Regions from separate parts of the Arthrobacter sp. UYEF3 genome, predicted to be linked through region 1. Evidence: riboswitches for the same ligand, from Rfam matches in the RefSeq annotation. Region 1 holds a riboswitch; each other region holds the start of a gene.
What was found. Region 1 has a riboswitch for cyclic di-AMP ahead of ABIB14_RS01925 (NlpC/P60 family protein). Riboswitches for the same ligand answer to the same signal wherever they lie in the genome.

Region 2: it holds a riboswitch for cyclic di-AMP, as region 1 does, so the genes downstream of both, ABIB14_RS16020 (hypothetical protein) here and ABIB14_RS01925 (NlpC/P60 family protein) in region 1, are expected to answer to the same signal.
Region 3: it holds a riboswitch for cyclic di-AMP, as region 1 does, so the genes downstream of both, ABIB14_RS12970 (aggregation-promoting factor C-terminal-like domain-containing protein) here and ABIB14_RS01925 (NlpC/P60 family protein) in region 1, are expected to answer to the same signal.

The regions. Positions count from the first base shown of each region.
Region 1 is NZ_JBEPNK010000002.1:97,682-103,582, reverse strand. Features, by position in the region: gene ABIB14_RS01945 (molybdopterin-binding protein) at 1-784, opposite strand, end outside; gene ABIB14_RS01940 (DUF6457 domain-containing protein) at 781-1,068, opposite strand; gene mobA (molybdenum cofactor guanylyltransferase) at 1,065-1,709, opposite strand; gene ABIB14_RS01930 (HNH endonuclease) at 1,786-2,286, opposite strand; gene ABIB14_RS01925 (NlpC/P60 family protein) at 2,527-3,315, opposite strand; cyclic di-AMP (ydaO/yuaA leader) riboswitch at 3,581-3,750, opposite strand; gene ABIB14_RS01920 (M23 family metallopeptidase) at 3,887-4,705, opposite strand; cyclic di-AMP (ydaO/yuaA leader) riboswitch at 4,710-4,921, opposite strand; gene ABIB14_RS01915 (iron-dependent transcriptional repressor DtxR) at 5,071-5,766, opposite strand.
Region 2 is NZ_JBEPNK010000028.1:1,894-7,794, reverse strand. Features, by position in the region: gene ABIB14_RS16045 (DUF4397 domain-containing protein) at 1-228, shown strand, start outside; gene ABIB14_RS16040 (RNA polymerase sigma factor) at 390-959, shown strand; gene ABIB14_RS16035 (anti-sigma factor) at 946-1,785, shown strand; gene ABIB14_RS16030 (DNA alkylation repair protein) at 1,841-2,371, shown strand; gene ABIB14_RS16025 (hypothetical protein) at 2,368-2,622, opposite strand; cyclic di-AMP (ydaO/yuaA leader) riboswitch at 2,799-2,984, shown strand; gene ABIB14_RS16020 (hypothetical protein) at 2,989-3,759, shown strand; gene ABIB14_RS16015 (dihydrofolate reductase family protein) at 3,812-4,396, opposite strand; gene ABIB14_RS16010 (hypothetical protein) at 4,433-4,654, shown strand; gene ABIB14_RS16005 (cation:proton antiporter) at 4,714-5,871, opposite strand; gene ABIB14_RS16000 (hypothetical protein) at 5,868-5,901, opposite strand, start outside.
Region 3 is NZ_JBEPNK010000018.1:12,430-18,330, forward strand. Features, by position in the region: gene ABIB14_RS12950 (nucleoside deaminase) at 1-424, opposite strand, end outside; gene ABIB14_RS12955 (phosphatase PAP2 family protein) at 507-1,463, shown strand; gene upp (uracil phosphoribosyltransferase) at 1,409-2,044, shown strand; gene ABIB14_RS12965 (glyoxalase superfamily protein) at 2,094-2,471, shown strand; gene ABIB14_RS12970 (aggregation-promoting factor C-terminal-like domain-containing protein) at 2,576-3,376, opposite strand; cyclic di-AMP (ydaO/yuaA leader) riboswitch at 3,375-3,544, opposite strand; gene ABIB14_RS12975 (mannosyltransferase YkcB-related protein) at 3,786-4,001, opposite strand; gene ABIB14_RS12980 (ArnT family glycosyltransferase) at 4,001-5,815, opposite strand; gene ABIB14_RS12985 (glycosyltransferase family 39 protein) at 5,822-5,901, opposite strand, start outside.

The DNA of each region.
Region 1 (5,901 bases):
CGCTGATCCCGCCGAGCATTTCGACCACGGCGGACAGCTGCGGTCCGAAGGTGTCCCGTACCTTGCCCGGTCCGGGGACCCCGCTGCTGATGACTTCGGAACCGGTGAGCACGAGGCGGACCACTGGCTTGCCGAGCACCGGCAGGGCGTCATGCCCGGCAAGGGCTGCCAGGGCCAGATGCGCCGGGTTGAGCACGGTGCCGGCTCTGATCAGCACCTGCCCCGCCGGTGCCTCCTCTGCAGCCTGGCGGATGTGTTCGCCGCTTCGCGGTTCGCCGGGCCTGGCGCCCCCGCCCAGTTTCAGGACCGGCAACCCATCCTCGTCCGGGGCGATGATGCCGCTCTCACTGCGGAGCACGGCCTTCGCTCCCGCCGGGAGCAGACCTCCGGTGACGATCGGGCTGGCCTGGTGCGGAGCCAGCCGCTGACCGGGATCGGCCAGAATCCACGGACCACTGCCGTTGACGGCCCAGCCATCCATCGCGGAGGAAGCGTAGTGCGGCATGTCATGAAGGGCCTTTACGTCCGCCGCCAGGTTGCGTCCCAGCGCGTGGCGGAGCTGCACGGGCGCGGGCGGGATGGGAGAAGCGCAGCCATAGGCCAGCTGCCACGCTTCATGCCAGCTGTGGACAAGGTGCCGGTGCGGGGCCGCCGCGGGGTCACCGTCGCCGGCATCGGTTTCGGCATCGGTTTCGGCGCTGGAGCCGGCCTCCGGGGCGGCGGCGCCCGGCTCGGAATCGCTCTGGTCCGCGGCGGTCCTGTCGTGGTGGGGCCCGGGCGTCATGCCCCTGGAGCCTCGGCGGCGGCGTATTCCTTGGCCAGCTTCCGGGCCACTTCCATGGCTGCCTGCATTGATACGCTGTCGGTCGCCTGGCCGGAGCCGGAGGCAAGGCCGGCCGCGAAGCCGGCGATGAAAGTGGTCAGCGGCGCGGCAGGGCGGACGATCGAGTGGGCGGCCACGCCGGCCAGTCCCAGCACTTCGTCGATGTCGATCTGAACGTCCTCCAACTCGAGGGCCTGGAGCAGCGCGCGGCACCAGTCGTCGAGCGTTTCGTCCTGGCTTTTCACCGTTTGCCTCCAATGTCGAATTCGTCGCCGCGGACCGGGCCGGGGACGGATACTCCTAAGGCGGAGGCGTCGTCCCAGGTGTCCACGTCGTCAGTGGAACCGGGCGGAACCGGAACCGTGCACAGCTCAAGACTAGCAAGGAGAGCGAAGACGGAGCCTCCCTCCAGGGCGTTATGCCGGGCCGCGTCGGCGACGGCGTGTCGTAGCGCGGCCGTGCCATAAAGCCCCACGAGCGGCTGCTTGCGTCCGTCCGCCGAAACCGCCACGGCACCGTCGCGGCCGTCCGCGCCGGTGGCCATGGCGTCGAGCAAGGCGCCCACGGCGGCGACTACCCGCGGCATGTCGCAGGCGAGCACGAGGGTCAATGGCGTCGGGGCCGCGGCCGTGTCGACAGCCAGGGCGGACAGTCCGGCGGCGATCGCGGCGGCGGGACCTGAGAATGGGGGATCCTCCCGGCAGCCCAGCACTCCCGGCGGGAGTCCGCCGCGATCCGGCCCCACCACGACAGTCCTGCGGGCGCCGCGGGCCGCCTGCAGTGACCGCTCAAGCAGGGTGGCGCCGTCGACCGTCAACTGGGACTTGGGCACGCCGCCAAGCCGGGAGGACCGGCCCCCGGCGAGGATAACGGCGTCGTATTCCACTCGCCCAGCCTAGCCGCAGCTGCTGTGACAGGTCCTCCGGGGCCGGGCTCAGTGCGCCGGGCTCAGTGCGCCGGGCTCAGTGCGCCGATTCGGGCAGAAGGAACGGGTCCCAGGCCGGGGTGGGCTTCTCCAGTTCCTTAATCTGCCAGATGGTGCCCTTCGGCGGCCCCGGAACGAAGCCTAGCTTCCAGCCCATTTCGGCGGGCGTGTGGTCACCCTTGGCGTTGTTGCAGCGCAGGCAGGCAGCGACGAGGTTCTCCCACGTGTCCGCACCGCCCCGGGATTTGGGCTGGACATGGTCGATGGTGTGGGCCGCCTTGGCGCAGTAGGCGCAGCGATGATTATCCCGGCGCAGAACTCCCCTGCGGCTGACCGCCGTCAGGGTGTTGTAGCGGGGCCTGATGTACCGGTTCAGCAGGATAACCGTCGGGCGGCCGAGGATGTCCTGTGGACCCACCACGGGGTCGTCCCCTTCGGCCACCACGCTGGCCTTTCCAGTCAGCACAAGCACCAGCGCCCGGCGGAAGGTGACTACCGCCAGCGGCTCATATCCAGCATTCAGAACGAGAGTGCGCATCCGCATACCTCTTCACGGCCGCACCCGCCAGGGGCACGAGGGCCGGCTGCCCTCTGCATGGTCGGGCTAAGGATCGACACCACAAGAGTAAACACCGAAGGCCCGGATTGCCGAATTTTTTCCTCGGCGGGATTTCCGTGCGCCGCCGGACGGCGGGGGCCACAACGCAAAGGACCCCTGCCGGGGGCAGGGGTCCTTCAGAATGCTTACGGCCGGAGTCGGGCTGCGTTTTAGCCGGTGTTAGCCGCCGACGCGGATGAAGACCGGACCGGAACCGACGTTGACGCTGTACAGCGCGGTGGTCCCACCGTTCCAGCCGCCGTGGACGGCCATGCCGTTGCCGACATAGACAGCGATGTGGGCCATGCCCATGCCGCCGTTCTGGTAGTAGGCGATGTCGCCCGGCTGCGCCTCGGCGGCGCTTACCGTACGGCCCAGGGAAAGGTATCCTGCCGGCCAGCCGTGGTAGTTGATGCCCACCGCAGCCAGCGCGTTCGTGACAAGCATGGTGCAGTCCTGGGAAACGCCCATCTGCGCGTAGGCAGCCGCAGCAATCGAAGCACCCATGCCGCTGACAGCAGCCGGAGCCTTGGCTGCCGGGGAGGCGGTTGCCGGAGTGCCGGTGGCCGCGGCGCCGCGGGCCGCGGTGCCGTTGGAAGCGGCGGTATCAGTGGAAGCGACAGCTTCCTGAACCTTGACGACGGGCTTGGGCGCCTCGACGACCGGAGCCGGGGCCGTGGTGACGGACGTCTTGTCGTAGGAGATCGCGATGCTGGAGGCCGCGGAGATCGTGGCCGGTGCGGTGGACTGTACTTCCATGGCGGAAGCGGAGGTCGATTCGCGCTGAACGTTGGTCTCGGCAGCGTTGGCTGCGATACCGCTGGTCAGGACCAGGCCGGAGGCTGCAGCGATAACCGCGGCCTGACGACCCATGCCACCGGCGTTCTCGCCGACGGCCTTGGCAATAACAGCCAGCGAGTTGGTCTGGGTGACCTCCGCGCGGTGGCGTGCAGTTGCACGAGTAGTCATTCAGTTCTCTCTTTCGTGAGCCTTGTGTCCGCGCTGTTGTACAGGCGGCACTGAGTACGCTCCGGCATCTTGGGGGTACGCCGGATCGCCCCGAAACGGGTTTCTTTAGCGAAGGGTGTACTGCGAAGACGCGCCAAAAGCGGGAACTGCGGTGTGCGATCCGGTCCGGGCGCCGGCAAGGGCAACACGGAGCATGGAGTGCAGCGGGCTCAATTGAGCCGCGCCAGCGCGAAAACGCGCAGCATTGTGGCGTGAAGACATGAAAGTAGCCTCTCCCAATGCCTACGAGGTGAGCTGTCGGATTCGGATGGGAGTCACCCGGCCGCGCTGCTTCCTGGGAAGCTTTGCGACTTAACCCCAAGGCCTTCTTGCGAAGACCAAAATTGGTTCCCCCGCCCCTGCCAGACGATGTAATGCGAACGGACCTTGAGCGGTGGCAGAGCTAGGCAATCCACTCAAGAGCGCCAACTTCGGAGAAGTTGGCGTGCTTCCTACGGTACAGCAGTCGGGACTCAATGTCACATTCAGATCACGGCGAGTCACAGAAATGCGAGTCGTCCATCGGCTCGGCTTAGAGCCAGCCCAGCGGGTCAACAACTTCTCCGTTGACCATTACCTCGAAGTGGAGGTGGCAGCCGGTGGAGGCGCCGGTGGTCCCGCTCATCGCCACCACATCGCCACGGGAGACCTGCTGGCCCACCCGCACGCTGGAGGACGACAAATGGTTGTACGTGGTCTCCAGGCCGTTGCCATGGTCGATCACGACGCGGTTTCCGCCGCCGTAAGGGTGCCAGCCGGTGAAAGTAACGGTGCCGCTGGCTGCGGCGTGCACGGCGGTGCCGCACTGGGCGGCGTAGTCCTGACCGCGGTGAAATTCCCCGACGGCCCCGGTGATGGGACTGACCCGGTAGCCGAACGGTGAGGCGGTGACCATGGAATCCAACGGCGCTCCGAGGCTGCCGGCGGAGGCTGCCCGGGTGATGGTGCCGGCCGACTGGGCGCCCAGCAACTGCTTGAGCTTGCCGTCCGGGTCGACCTTGGTACCCACGGCGGTGCGGCTGAAGTCGATCTGCGCGGCCGCGGCCTTCACTTCAGGCTGCATACCGGCAGAAACCGAGCCGGCGCGGGCGGCGTCGGCGGCCACTACGGGGCCGGTGGCCGGAACGGCGACGGTGAGGACCAGTCCGGTGGAGGCCAGTGCGATGCCGGCCTTCTGTCCAACGCCGCTGACGGTGGCGAAGTCTGCTATCTGCCGGAGCGGACTCCGGCGTCCGCGGCGTTCGTCCCGGCGCGCGTCGCGCGGGCGCTCGGCGTAGTGGACGTCGGCCGGGCGCGGCTCGGGAGCGGGACCGGTCGCACGACGGCGGCCCCTGACGGTCTGGATGGTCAAGTACGGTTCCTCTCTGGAGAGCCTGCGAAGTTAGCTGTCGGATTCGGGTCAGAGAGATCAAAGACCCGGTCCGCCGGAGCAGGCATCCAGGCACAAAGGAGTCGAAGGGACCCCTCGTGGAGTTTGCTTGCCGCTAGCGGACTTCACCCCAAGGCTGTTGGATCAACAGCCGGAAGTGGTTCCCCCGCCTCTGCCAGAAAGTGACTCGTGTACTGATCCGCTGGCAGAGCTCGGCTTCGGATCCGGTAACGCTTTAGTATCGGTGCTAGTGCTCAACTATAGGGGATCAAGCCGCGCGGTAATAAATCCGTGATCTCACTTGTGGACAACTTCCGGGCTTCCCCCGGGAGAATTACCGTGCCAGGTTACCCGAGCGTAACGAACACGTGGGCCGCAACCTCGGGCGGCAGCTCCAGGGCGCCCTCGAAGTCCGGCACCCGCACCGAGATGTACTCCCCCACGCGTTCCAGCGACACCTTGGCGCCGGGACGGATTCCACCCTCATCCAGCTGAACCAGCAGCTCCGGCTCCACCTGGATGGGCTCGGCCAGCCGGCTCACGGTGACCCGGGAATCGGCGCCGTAGCCGGCCATGGCGTCGAGCAGGTTAACCACACCGTCCGTGGTTTCCGCCGCCGGGAGGCCGCCGAGTTCGGCGAGGCCGGGGATCGGGTTTCCGTAGGGTGACACGGTCGGGTGGTTGAGCAGATCGAAAATGCGCCGTTCGACGCGCTCGCTCATCACGTGTTCCCAGCGGCACGCTTCCTCATGGACATAGGCCCAGTCAAGCCCGATGACGTCGGCGAGCAGCCGCTCGGCCAGGCGGTGCTTGCGCATGACACCGACGGCGCGCTTCCGGCCCGTTACGGTCAGTTCGAGATGCCGGTCCCCGGAAACCACCACAAGGCCGTCCCGTTCCATGCGGCCGATGGTCTGGGAAACGGTGGGGCCGGAGTGCCGTAGCCGTTCGGCAATCCGGGCGCGGAGGGCGACGATGTTCTCTTCTTCCAGTTCCAGGATGGTCCGAAGATACATCTCGGTGGTGTCGATCAGATCCGTCATTCAGCTCAGCTCCTCGAGCGCCGTCCTTGCGTCATTCCCACCGTACAGCGCGCAGGATGCGCCCGGGCGAGATCCGCCATACGTCACCGGACAGCCTAGCCTATTTTGAATTACTCCGGATAATTCGGGTCGCCG
Region 2 (5,901 bases), on a different contig from region 1:
CCAGTGATCGAGGGCCTTGAAAACCCCGGCCAGGAGAAGCTAACGCTCGACGCCGGTACCATCTCCGCCTCCGTGACGGCGGCCGGCAGCACCGAGGCGCTGATCGGACCGGCGGATGTAAAAATCAGCGAGGGGACTAACACGATAGTTTACGCTTGGGGCAGCCTGGCCGACCACAATCTCGGCATTGCCGTGCAGGTGGTGAAGCTGTCACGGCATGACGACTGAGCGGCCCGGGTGCTGCTGCTGAGTGGGCGCCCGACGGGTGGCGGGGCCGCGACGATTGCGGCCCCGCCAGCCGCCCCCCGACCTCTCCGCCATTGCAGTGCTGCCGGCGCCGGGGAATAATGACGTTCCACGGGTCTCATTTCCCGCTCTAAGGAGCACCGATGGAGACTGCCGATCGTGAATGGAACGTTGACATTGACCAGGCCTTCGCCGCGGGGGAGGAGCGAGCGCTCGCTGATGCCTACCGAATGCTCGCGCCTCTTGTCCATACGCTGGCCTTGAGGGCGTTGCGCGAGCATAGTGCCGCCGACGACGTTACTCAGGAGGTCTTCATCCGCGCTTGGAAGTCGCGAACCAGTTACCGCCCGGACGCCGCACGGTTGCCCGCCTGGCTGATCGGAATCACCCGGAATGCCATTACCGACGCCTTGTCTGCCCGCTCCCGTCGACGGGACGTTGAAGGGGCCGCCCTGCAGTTGGTCAACGATCCCGCAGCCAGCCCGGGCAGGCCGACCGCCGACACGCTGGCGGACCGCCTGACACTGGACGACGAACTCGAGCGGCTGGGCAACCCCCAGACAGCCATCATGCGGCTGGCGTTCTACGAGGATCTGACCCACGACCAGATCTCGTCCCGGCTCAACCTTCCGCTTGGCACGGTCAAGAGCCATATCCGTCGTAGCCTTGCCCGGCTGCGGTCCCGGTTGGAGGTGGAACATGGATCATCCTGACGATGATCTCCTCGATCTGCTGGCGCTGGGTGAACGGCCCGCCAGCGAGGCGGAGTCGGTCCACCTGGACAGCTGCAATGAGTGCCGGGCGATGCTCAACGCGCTGCAAAATACCGTGTTTGCAGCGACGATCAATCCGGAACACGTGCAGCTGGAGGCGCCGGGCAGCCATAACTGGGCCGCTATCCATCAGGCACTGGGGCTGTCCCCGGCCCTGGCCGGGGATCCGCTGCTGCGCCCGCCCGCGGTCATCGCCGGGCGCCCCTACGAGGGCACGGCCCGCGGGGGGCTCCACGCTGAACCGAGGCCGCTCACACCCGATACCCGGCAGCCTGGCAGGCGCAGGCCGCGGCACAGCCCGCGCGGACGGTCGTGGGTCCTGGGCTTGGCGGCGGGGGTCGCGCTGGGCGCCGCCGGCGCGTGGACGGCATTGACCTTTCTTGGCTCCGCCGAGCCGCCGGTGTCAGCCCCGACACCACCGCCCACGGCGGCAGTCGTCGCTGAAGCAGCACTGGGTCCGCTGGCGGGGCACTCCGCCAGCGGCACTGCGCTCGTGGAGAGGCTCCCGGACGGAACCCGGCAGTTGATTATCAGCCTTCCCGAGGAGAAGCTCACGGGTTTCCGCGAGGTCTGGATGGCATCCGCGGATCTGTCCAAGATGGTCAGCCTGGGGGTCCTGGGCCAGGGACCGGGTGCCTTTGTCATCCCTGGCGGCCTCAACCTGGCCGACTATCCGGTGCTCGACGTTTCCAACGAGCCCTACGATGGGGATCCGGCCCACTCCGCGGAGAGCATCGCGCGGGGGAAGTTCACGGTGGCGGGTTGACCGGGACGAGCCCCGCCGTGAGGCGACGGCGGCGCAGACACGACAAAATGGACCCATGAGCGATGCCGGCGACTTCATTGACGGGGCGCTGCAGAATGAAAGCTCATGGCAGCGGGCCGAGGAAGCGCAGGCCCGTTTTGGTCCGGAACTGAAGTGCTACGGCGCTTCGGTCGGCGCGGTCCGCGGCACGGTCCGGGACGCGCTCCGCCGCTACCGGATCCTGGGCCGCGACGAACTGACCGCGCTCAGCTCGGAATTGTGGGCGGTCCCCGTCTTCGAACGGCGCCTCGCCGCCGTCGTGCTCCTGCAGTCCTGTGTGGCCATGCTGGACAACTCGGACCTGACCCGGATCGAGGGCTTCGTGCGCGGCTCAGGGTTCCGCGAGCTGGCGGATCCACTGGCGGTCGACGTCGTCGGACCGCTCATCGCTGGCCTCGACGGCGCCCGCAGGAGCCGTTCCGAGGCGGTCCTGGAGCGGTGGCGGAAGGATCCGGACCCGCGGCTTCGGCGTTCGGCTGCACTGGTGCGCGAGGCGATTGATGCTGCCAGTGGCCTGGCGTCCCCAAAGCGCTCCCGGCCGGGTTAGATGGCGGGACGGCGTTCCACCACGGCGTACGCCCTGCCGTCCAGGAACTGCCAGCCGGTCACCACCATAAAACCGAGCGAATCCACCCGGTCGTTAAGGACGTGGATATCGAAGCCGCCGTCGCGCGGTTCGGCGTCCCAGGTGGCCACATGGATTTCCCTCTCCTCGAGAACCAGCAGCTCGGTATTGACGTCAAAGTCCCCCTGCGGCTGATCGGTCAACTGGCAGATTGCGACACAGGGGCTGTTCATGAGGACCTCCACTCGGTGTGCGCTTAATGCCTTTATCCTATGCGTGCCGCATATCGGCGAACTAGGGATATTCCCCGCAACGACACGCCTGCGTTACCTGAATGTGACATTGCCGCCCAACTCCGTTACCGTTGTTGGGTGCCTGTTGTATCCGATACGGGCGCTCCCGAGCCGATTGCCTAACTCTGCCGCGGCCCGGGATCCGAATGCAACCTTCTGGCAGGGACGGGGAAACCACATTCGACCTGCAATTTTGACAGGTCTTGGGGTGAAGCCGCACAGCGCCCGTTCTGACGGGCCCGCGGCCGGGTGCCTCCCATCCGAATCCGACAGCTCACCTCGCAGGCATTGGGAGAGGCTACATACATGTTCTCAAGCACTACTGCTGCGCGCCATCGCTCCGACGCCACCGCCGGTCGGTCCTCAGCATTTTCCGTGAAGTCAGGCACCATCGGCCGCCAGGCCGCAGTAATCCTTGCAGCCTCCGGACTCGTCCTCACCAGCGGCATGGCGGCCAACGCCGCCGCTGCACCGGTACAGCTCGACGCAGGCCCCGCATCGAACGTTGACGTCACCAGCAAAGTCTCGACGCCGGTCACGGCCGATTCCGCCGTGCAGGTCAGCTTCGACCGTTCTGCCGTCGCAACGTCGCCGGCTCCCGTAACCGAGCAGCCAGCCGCAGTCCCGGCAGTCGCCGTTGCCGCGACCGTCGCCGTTGCGCCGGTCGCGGTGCAGGCTCCGGCCGCACCCAGGATCACCGCTCCCAAGATCACCGTACAGGCGGCCCCGGCGAAGGCACCGGCCCCCGCGGCGGCGGCCGGTGGCGTCAATGCCGCCATGCTCGCGTCCGCCTACGCCCAGATCGGCATCATCCAGGACTGCACCGCCATGGTGGAGAAGGCCCTCGGCGCGGCCGGTCACCCGGTGGGCGACCTCGGTCCCCAGCAGTTCCTGGGCCACGGGACCGTAGTGGCAACCCCGCAGCCCGGCGACATGATCGTCCAGGCCGGCCACGTCGGCATCTATGCCGGCAACGGCCAGGTAATCAGCGGCGGCATGAACGGAACCAACCAGACCATCGTGCACCCGCTGTCCTGGCTGACCGCCACCGGCGGCGTGACGTTCGTCCGCGCCTAAAGCGTAATCAGGGCTGAAGAACCCCTCTTCACTGGCCACTGGCCGGCTGTCGTTAAGACAGCCGGCCAGTGGCCTTTGTCGGGCTGGAGTACCGCAGCAACACAACCCCGTTGCCAAACGTCCGGGTCTCGACGAGCGTGAGCGGGGTGGTGCTGTCCGCGGGTTTGAACAAGGGTGTCCCGCGGCCAATCAGCACCGGATGAACGTAGATCCAATACTCGTCGATGAGCCCGAGCCGGCGGAAGGAGTCGGCCAGGTCGGCCCCGCCAAGGGCCAGGTCACCACCGGATTGGGCCTTCAATGCCAGGACGTCATCGACGACGACGTCGCGCACCACTGTGGAATTCGCGCCGGCACCCTCGAGGGTCCTGGAATAGACAACCTTGGGCATCTCCCGCCAAATTCCGGCGAACTCGACCATGGACGGCGTGCTGGACGGGTCGTGGTCCGCCGTCGGCCAGAAGGCGTCCATCAGCTCATAGGTGACGCGGCCCTCCAGAAACGCGTCCATGCTGCGGGATCTTTCGTTGAAATGGCTGTGGAGTTCCTCGTCCACCATGTGCCAACCAATGTCCCGGTTGTGACCCTCCACGAACCCGTCGAGTGATACCTGCAGTGCCAGGATGATCTTCCGCATGGCCTGAGCCTACGCGCCGGCTGCCGGCGCGGAAAAATGGCACTGGGCCCCGCAATCAGCAAGATGCTGCCGGTCTGTTGTCCGCTGATGCTGGCAGCATCGGTTGGAGCCAAATTCGGCAACATCATGCCGGCTAGTGCCAACCGTACGGCCCTTGCCGCGGCTGCCGCCATCCGGCTCGAGGAGTTGCTGCAGCAGGCCCGTCAGGCCGATGAGCAGCAGCAGCGCGCCCGCGAGTTTCGGGCCGGTGCTTCTTGAGCTGAGTGACTTCCTCACCACGACGCTGCATGGTGGGCGCCCCGCACTGATTTCCGAACTCAGTGCTTGGCGCCTTTGGCCGCTACCGGCACGGCGAACGACTTGGCGGCCCTCGAGCCTGCAGCGGCGCTAGCGGCGATGGTGACCAAAGCGCCCAGGAGCAGCGCGGCATCTTCCCCAGGTTGCAGCACATGGAGTTGGTTGCCAATGCTGGCTGCTGCCACGGGGACGCCCAGCTGGGCAGCCGAGATGACGCCCAGCGGCAGGGGGACCCCAAAGGCCCTTAACCCGGCGTGGAGCAGCACCGTCCCGAGCCCCAAAGATAAGCCCAGGAAGATCATGTCCGGATGCCCGGCGAGGTCACGGAGGTTCAAGGAGGCACCCAGCCACACGAAAAAAATCGGGCCCAGGAAGCCGTCGCTGACGCCGAAGAGCTGCCGTGCCAGCCGCCGCGGTTCGCCGACGGCTGCCACCGCCAGGCCGAGCGAGAACCCGGCCAGCATTACCGAGACGTGGCCGAAGCTGGCGACCCCGGCCAGCGCGAAGAGCAGAACCAGCTGAATGCGCAGCTCCAAGGCAAACTTGCGGTCCTCCGAGAGCCGGTGCATGCGCCGGCGGGTACCGCTGCGCTCCAGCGAGCGCAGCGCGAAGAAGAGCGCCACGGCGCATGCCCCCACAGCGAGCGCTCCGAGGGCTGCGCGGCCGGCGTTCGGGGGGTCCACCGCCAGCGGCAGCGCGACAATGCAGGCGATGTCAGCCAACGCCACCTGGGCGGTCATGGCCACCACCTGCGGCCCGCCCAGGCGCAGGGAATCGACAATCGGGAGGACCAGCGCGGCCGATGAGGAGGCCAGCAGCACCACGTAGAGCGGACCGTGTCCGGTGCCAAACGCCAGGCCCATGCCGGTGCCGATGACCACAGCCGCGATGGCAGCGATCACGGCCCGGCTGAAGCCTTTGCCGAGAGCAGAGCGGATCTGGGGATCCCTCACCGGCACGCGGCTTCCGGCCACAAACATCATCAGCGCAAAACCGATGTTCGCCAGCAGGCTGAAACTGGGATCCGCCGGATCGACCAGAGCGAACCCCGTCCGCCCGATCACGATGCCTGCCAGCAATTCGCCCAGGACCACCGGCAGGCGCCAGCGGACCGGCAGTGCGAGCAGGGGACCGGCCAGGGCGACGACGGCGATCAGCGCCAGGGACAGGAATGTCACCCTGCGCCCGCCCCGGCGGTTCCGCGGGCT
Region 3 (5,901 bases), on a different contig from region 1:
CCCAATGGTTGAGCCGGCGTTCGCGGAGAATGTCGAACACGGAGCCGGCGGCCCCGGCCTTCTCATCCCAGGCGCCAAAAACTATCCGGGGAATCCGGGCCAGCACCACGGCCCCGGCGCACATTGCGCAGGGCTCCAGCGTGACCACCAGGGTGCAGTCCGCCAGCCGCCAACCGTCGTCGTCCTGGCCCTCCAGCGCGTGGCGCGCGCGCAGCCGGGCGGCAGCTTCCCGGATCGCCACCATCTCGGCGTGCGCCGTCGGGTCCCCGAGCGCCTCGCGCTCATTGCGCCCTGTACCGACCACCGAGCCGTCCGGCCCGATCACGACGGCGCCGATCGGCACATCCGCCGTGGCCAGGGCCCGGCGTGCTTCGCCGAGGGCCAGGCCCATCCATTCGACATGGCGGGGCTCGGGGGTTGTCATGGGTCAATGATAGTTTCGACGCTATGAATCCTAAGCACACTGTGCACCTTGGCGAGGCGCACCAGGAAGTCGGGAGACGGCAATGACCACCAGGACTGAGAGTTGGCTGACGCGGCGCTGGGGAAAATGGGTCGTGCCATACGCAGCCTTGTGGATCACGATGCTGATCGGCGGCGTCGTGGTTGTAGTGATGGCGTTGCTGAGCGCCGAGGTCTATGACAACGTCGTGGACTCCGCCGGCCTGGCGAACCTGGACAAGCCCATGCTGGCGTTCATGGAACAGCTGCGCAGTCCCGGCCTGGACTCGTTCGTCACCGGCTTCACGAACATTGGCGGCGGAATCGGCATGCCCATCCTCGCGAGCGTCCTGACTGCGTGGCTGATCTGGGTCTCGCGGACCTGGCGGCCGCTGCTGTTGATCGGAGGCGCCGCCGCCGTCTCGGTCACCGCCACCGCCCTGGGCAAGAAACTGATCGGGCGGACCCGGCCGGACCACGCCGATGCGGTGCCGCCCTACGAGAACTCGCCGTCGTTCCCCAGTGGTCACACCCTGAACACCACTGTGGTGATCGGGCTGGTGGTGTATCTCGCCTGCCTGCAGGTCAACCGCACCCTGGCCCGGGTGGGCCTGATCACGGCCGGTGTGATCTTCATCTTTGCGATGGGCATGAGCCGGGTCTTTCTGGGCCACCACTGGATGACCGATGTCATTATCGGCTGGGTGCTGGGACTGGGCTGGGTGGGGATCGTGATCCTGGCCCACAGGCTCTTCCATGTGCTGCGGCACCGGCAGCATGCCGGTCCGGCGCCGACGTTTGACTACGAGGTGCACCCACTGGGCGGGGCTTCCTTGGACCGCCGCGAGGGCGCCGCAGCGACCGGCCGTGCCGGCCCCCCAGGGACCGCCGGCCAGAGCGGGGCAGCCGACGCCGGTAACGGCGGCCAGGCCGGGGGCCGCCGGCATCCGGGTGATAGTTTTTACCCATGCGCACTCTTGTTGTGGACCACCCGCTGGTCGCCCATAAGCTCACCGTTCTGAGGGACAAAAACACCCCGTCCCCGGTCTTCCGCCAACTCACGGAGGAGCTCGTCACGCTCCTGGCCTATGAGGCAACCCGGGACGTCCGCACCGAACCGGTGACCATCGAGACGCCGGTCAGCACCACCATCGGCACGGCGTTTACCAAGCCCACCCCGTTGGTGGTCCCCATCCTGCGGGCGGGACTCGGCATGCTGGAAGGCATGACCAAGCTTGTCCCCACCGCCGAGGTGGGCTTCCTTGGCATGGCCCGCGATGAGGAGACCCTGGACATCATCACCTACGCCGAGCGTCTGCCGGAGAATCTGACCGACCGGCAGATCTTCGTCCTGGACCCGATGCTCGCCACCGGCGGCACGCTGCGAGAGGCGATCAAGTTCCTCTTCAAGCGCGGCGCCTCGGACGTTACCTGCATCTGCCTGCTGGCCGCACCGGAGGGTCTGGCTAAGCTGGAAGAGGAGCTCTCGGACGCCAACGTGACTATAGTGCTGGCCTCGATCGACGAGAAGCTCAACGAGAAGTCCTACATTGTCCCCGGCCTGGGCGACGCCGGCGACAGGCTGTACGGCATCGCCGTCTAAGCAACAGCGTGGGGTTCCCGTGGACTGCGCCGGGGTCTAGCCTGAGCCCATGGACTGGAAACTTGAACTCGTGTTGGTCCCCGTGTCCGATGTGGACCGAGCCAAAGATTTTTACGTAAACAAGGTGGGCTTCAACGCCGACTACGACGAGCGCCCCTCGGACAGCATGAGGTTTGTCCAGCTGACGCCGCCGGGCTCCGGTTGCTCGATTGCTATTGGCGAGGGCCTCACCGATGCCCCGCCCGGCACCGCCCCCAGCCTGCAACTCGTGGTCAGCGACATCCAGGCCGCCCACCGGCAGCTCAAGGACAACGGCGTGGACGTCAGCGACGTCGACGTCCAGGACTGGGGGCAGTTCGTCTACTTCGCCGACCCCGACGGCAACAAATGGGCTGTGCAGTACATCCCCAGCCGCCCGAACGGCTGACCGCCCGCTCCCCGGGGGCGTCGCCCCGGGCGGGCACACGCGAGGCCCCGGATCCGGTGGATCCAGGGCCTCGCCATCGGTTTATAGGCTTCCGGCAGTGCGGCTCAGTACCAGTTATTCGCATAGTGGAAGTTCAGGGCGCCGCACGGTGAGCCGTAGCGCTCCTGAACGTACTGCAGGCCCCAGTTGATCTGGGTCCGGTAGTTGGTCAGGTAATCCGGTCCCGCGCTGGCCATCTTTTCGGCCGGCAGGGATTGGACCACGCCGTAGGCGCCGCTGCTGGCGTTTGTGGCGGTGGTCCTCCAGTCGGATTCCCTGGTCCATAGCTTCAGCAGGCACTGCATCTCACTTGCCGCCCAGCCGTGGGCCGGCAGCTGCGCGGCGGCATACGCCTGTGCGCCGGCGGGATCGTCGACGGCGACCGGCTGCACCGGTGCCGGCGGAGCCGCGGGGGCCGGGGCAGCGACAGGGGCCGGGGCCGGCGGAGCGATAGGAGCCGGGGCAGGGGCCGGCGGTGCTGCCGGGGCGGGAGCTTCGGCGGGCTTGTTCTCGGAGGCCTGTGCCTCCACGCTGACTGCGGAGGGGGATGCAGGGATGTTGCTGCCGAGCCGTTCGAGGTCCAGAAGCTGCATCGAAGCCGCCTTGGAGGCTTCGGCCGGGTGGGGCGCGGTGCCGGAGGCCTGACCCGCGGCTCCGACTCCGAGCAGCACCGCGAGGGCGGTGGCCACGACGAGGGCGCGCTTGCCTTTGGACGGTACGCCGACGGCGGGCCGGGCACGTTTGCCTTTGCCAGCGGGCCGGGGCCCGGCCGGGCGCGGTGCCGGCTCGGCGCGGTGGCGCGCGGCATCGGCTTCGAACGTCTGTTCAGTGCCTTCTGGGCGTGATTGTGCCTTAAAGTCAGTCATATTCGCCTCTCAACGCCTACGGAGTAGCTGTCGGGTTCGGATGTGAAATCCGGCCGCACGGAATCGCGTCGTGGCGGCTCGACCCTAAGGGTGCATGGATGCAGGATGCCCGGGAACTCTGGGTCCCCCGTCTCTGCCTGGTCCATCGGAATCCGGGAAGCGGCAGAGTGTGGCGTAAGTCCGGATGTGCGGCCAGATCGACTGGCGCACCCTAAAACGGTACCTGACTTCGAGCCAGAAGTCACATTTCGGTAACGACGTCTCCTGGAAGCGGCGTGGCGGCTTGTCCTATGGCGAGGCCTGGGCGGCCAGTTCGACGGGACCCCGCCCGGTGCACGTTGCCGAACGTCGAGTCTGCACGGAACCGTCGAATCGGCGGGTGCGCGGTCCCCGCATACCCCGCGCCCGCCTACCCTGCCAGCAGGTACACGCTGGTCCCGCCGATGGTCTGGGCGTCGAAGTTGGCTGCCACCCAGGAGGCGATCCGCGCGGCGTCGTCGGAACCGCTTTGGCCCTGCATCATGCGGCCCGCAATGAAGTAGTGGATTTTCCAATCGGCCACGTACTGCTGGAATTGCTTGAGCGTTGGGGCAGGGTCGGTGCCGTTGAACCCGCCCACGGCCATCACGGGCAGCCCGGTGGCCAGCTGGTAGCCGGCGGCGTTGTTGGATCCGACGACGGCGGCGGCCTAGGTGAAGTTGCCGGCGCCTGCTTGCAACGCCGTCGCGAGGGTAGCGGACGGTGTGCTGGCCCCGAGCAGGCCACCCATTCCGCCCGCCGCGCCTCCGCCCGGCACCGGTGGACGCGCCGTTGAGGTTCACTCCCGGGGTGCCGCCAAACGCGCCGACGCCGCCAAGGACCGCCGGGAACCCGGCCCCGCCCCGGGCGGCCACTGCCGGACCGGCGCTCACGATCGAGCCGCTGTGAGCGGTCGAGGCGGTCGACAACGAGTAGGACAGCGGGTCCGGCCAGGGCGGCGGCGACAGCGAGCACCGCCGTCGTGCGCGCCACCAGCCCATAGGCCGCCGGGCCGCCCGGCCTGAGCCCTGCCGCCTTGAAGCCCGGCACCGCGGAGGCCAGCACCGCGCCGGCGGCGGCGAGCGAGGCCAGCAGGATCACCCAACGCAGCCATGGAACGTATGCCGGCGTGCGGCCAAGGAGTTCGGCGGCCATCGCCCCGGCCGCCAGGAGGGCCGCGGCGAGCACCGTAGCCGCCGCGCGCTGGTCCCGGCGCTGCCAGAGCAGCACCCCGCCCAGCCCCGCGAGCCCCGCGATGCCGGGCGCCAGCGCCGCCATGTAGTACGGGTGGATGATCCCGGCCATGAGGCTGAACGTCAGGCCGGTGACCGCCACCCAGGAGCCCCAGATGATGACCGAGGCCCGCACGGCGTCGGTCCGCGGGGCCCGCCTTCCGAGCCAGAGCAGTCCCGCCCCGAGCAGCAGCACCGCGGGCAGCAGCCAGGCGATCTGGCCGCCGAAGTCGCTGTTGAAGAGCCGGAACGGTCCAGGGGTACCCCAGGCATTGCCGCCGCCCACGCTCCCGGTTTCGTCGCCGTTGAGCCGGCCCAGGCCGTTGTAGCCGAGAGTCAGTTCCAGGATGGAGTTGTTTTGCGAGCCGCCGATGTACGGTCGGTCCGCTGCCGGGATGAGTTCGACGGCGGCCAGCCACCAGCCGGCCGCGACGGCCATGGCCGCGCCCGTGGCGAGGAGGTGCAGGAGGCGTCTGCCCAGCCCCACCGGTGCCGCCACCAGGTAGGCCAGGGCGAAACCGGGGACAACCAGCAGGACCTGCAGCTGCTTGGTAAGGAAGCCAAAGCCCAGGAGCGCCCCGCCGAACAGGAGCCAGCGCAGGCGGGCGTCCTGGATGGAGCGCAGCACGGCGTAGGCGGCCGCGGTCATCAGTAGCACCAGCAGGGCGTCCGGGTTGTTGAACCGGAACATCAGCACGGCCACCGGGGTCAGTGCCATGACAGCTCCGGCGAGCAGCCCGGCGCGGTGGGCCAGTCGTGCATCGGCCGTTGCGGGGGCGGCGGCCCGGCGGACCGCCAGATAGACCAGCCAAGCGGTGCCGACCCCCATGAGTGCCTGGGGGACCAGGACGCTCCAGGAGCTCAGGCCGAAGAGACGTACAGACAGCCCCATCACCCACAACGACGCCGGCGGCTTGTCCACGGTGATGGCGTTCGCGGCATCGGAGGAGCCGAAGAACCAGGCCGCCCAATCCTGCGAGCCGGCCTGTGCCGCGGCGGAGTAGAAAGCGTTGGCCCAGCCGGAGGCGCCGAGGTTCCACAGGTACAGTCCGGCCGTGGCCAGCAGCAGGGCCGCCAGTTCCAGTCGTGGCCGCAGGTTCCGGGTGCCGCTGCGACGGGCGTCGACGCGACGGCTGCCGGCGACTGGTGACTCCGCGTCGGCGTGGCGGGGATTCAAGGTGTGGGTCATGGCGGCCTAGACCCCCAGCTTGTAGACCGTGGCGGTGCCTACGGTCTGGGCCCGGTAGTTGGCCGCTACCCACGCGGCGACCTCGG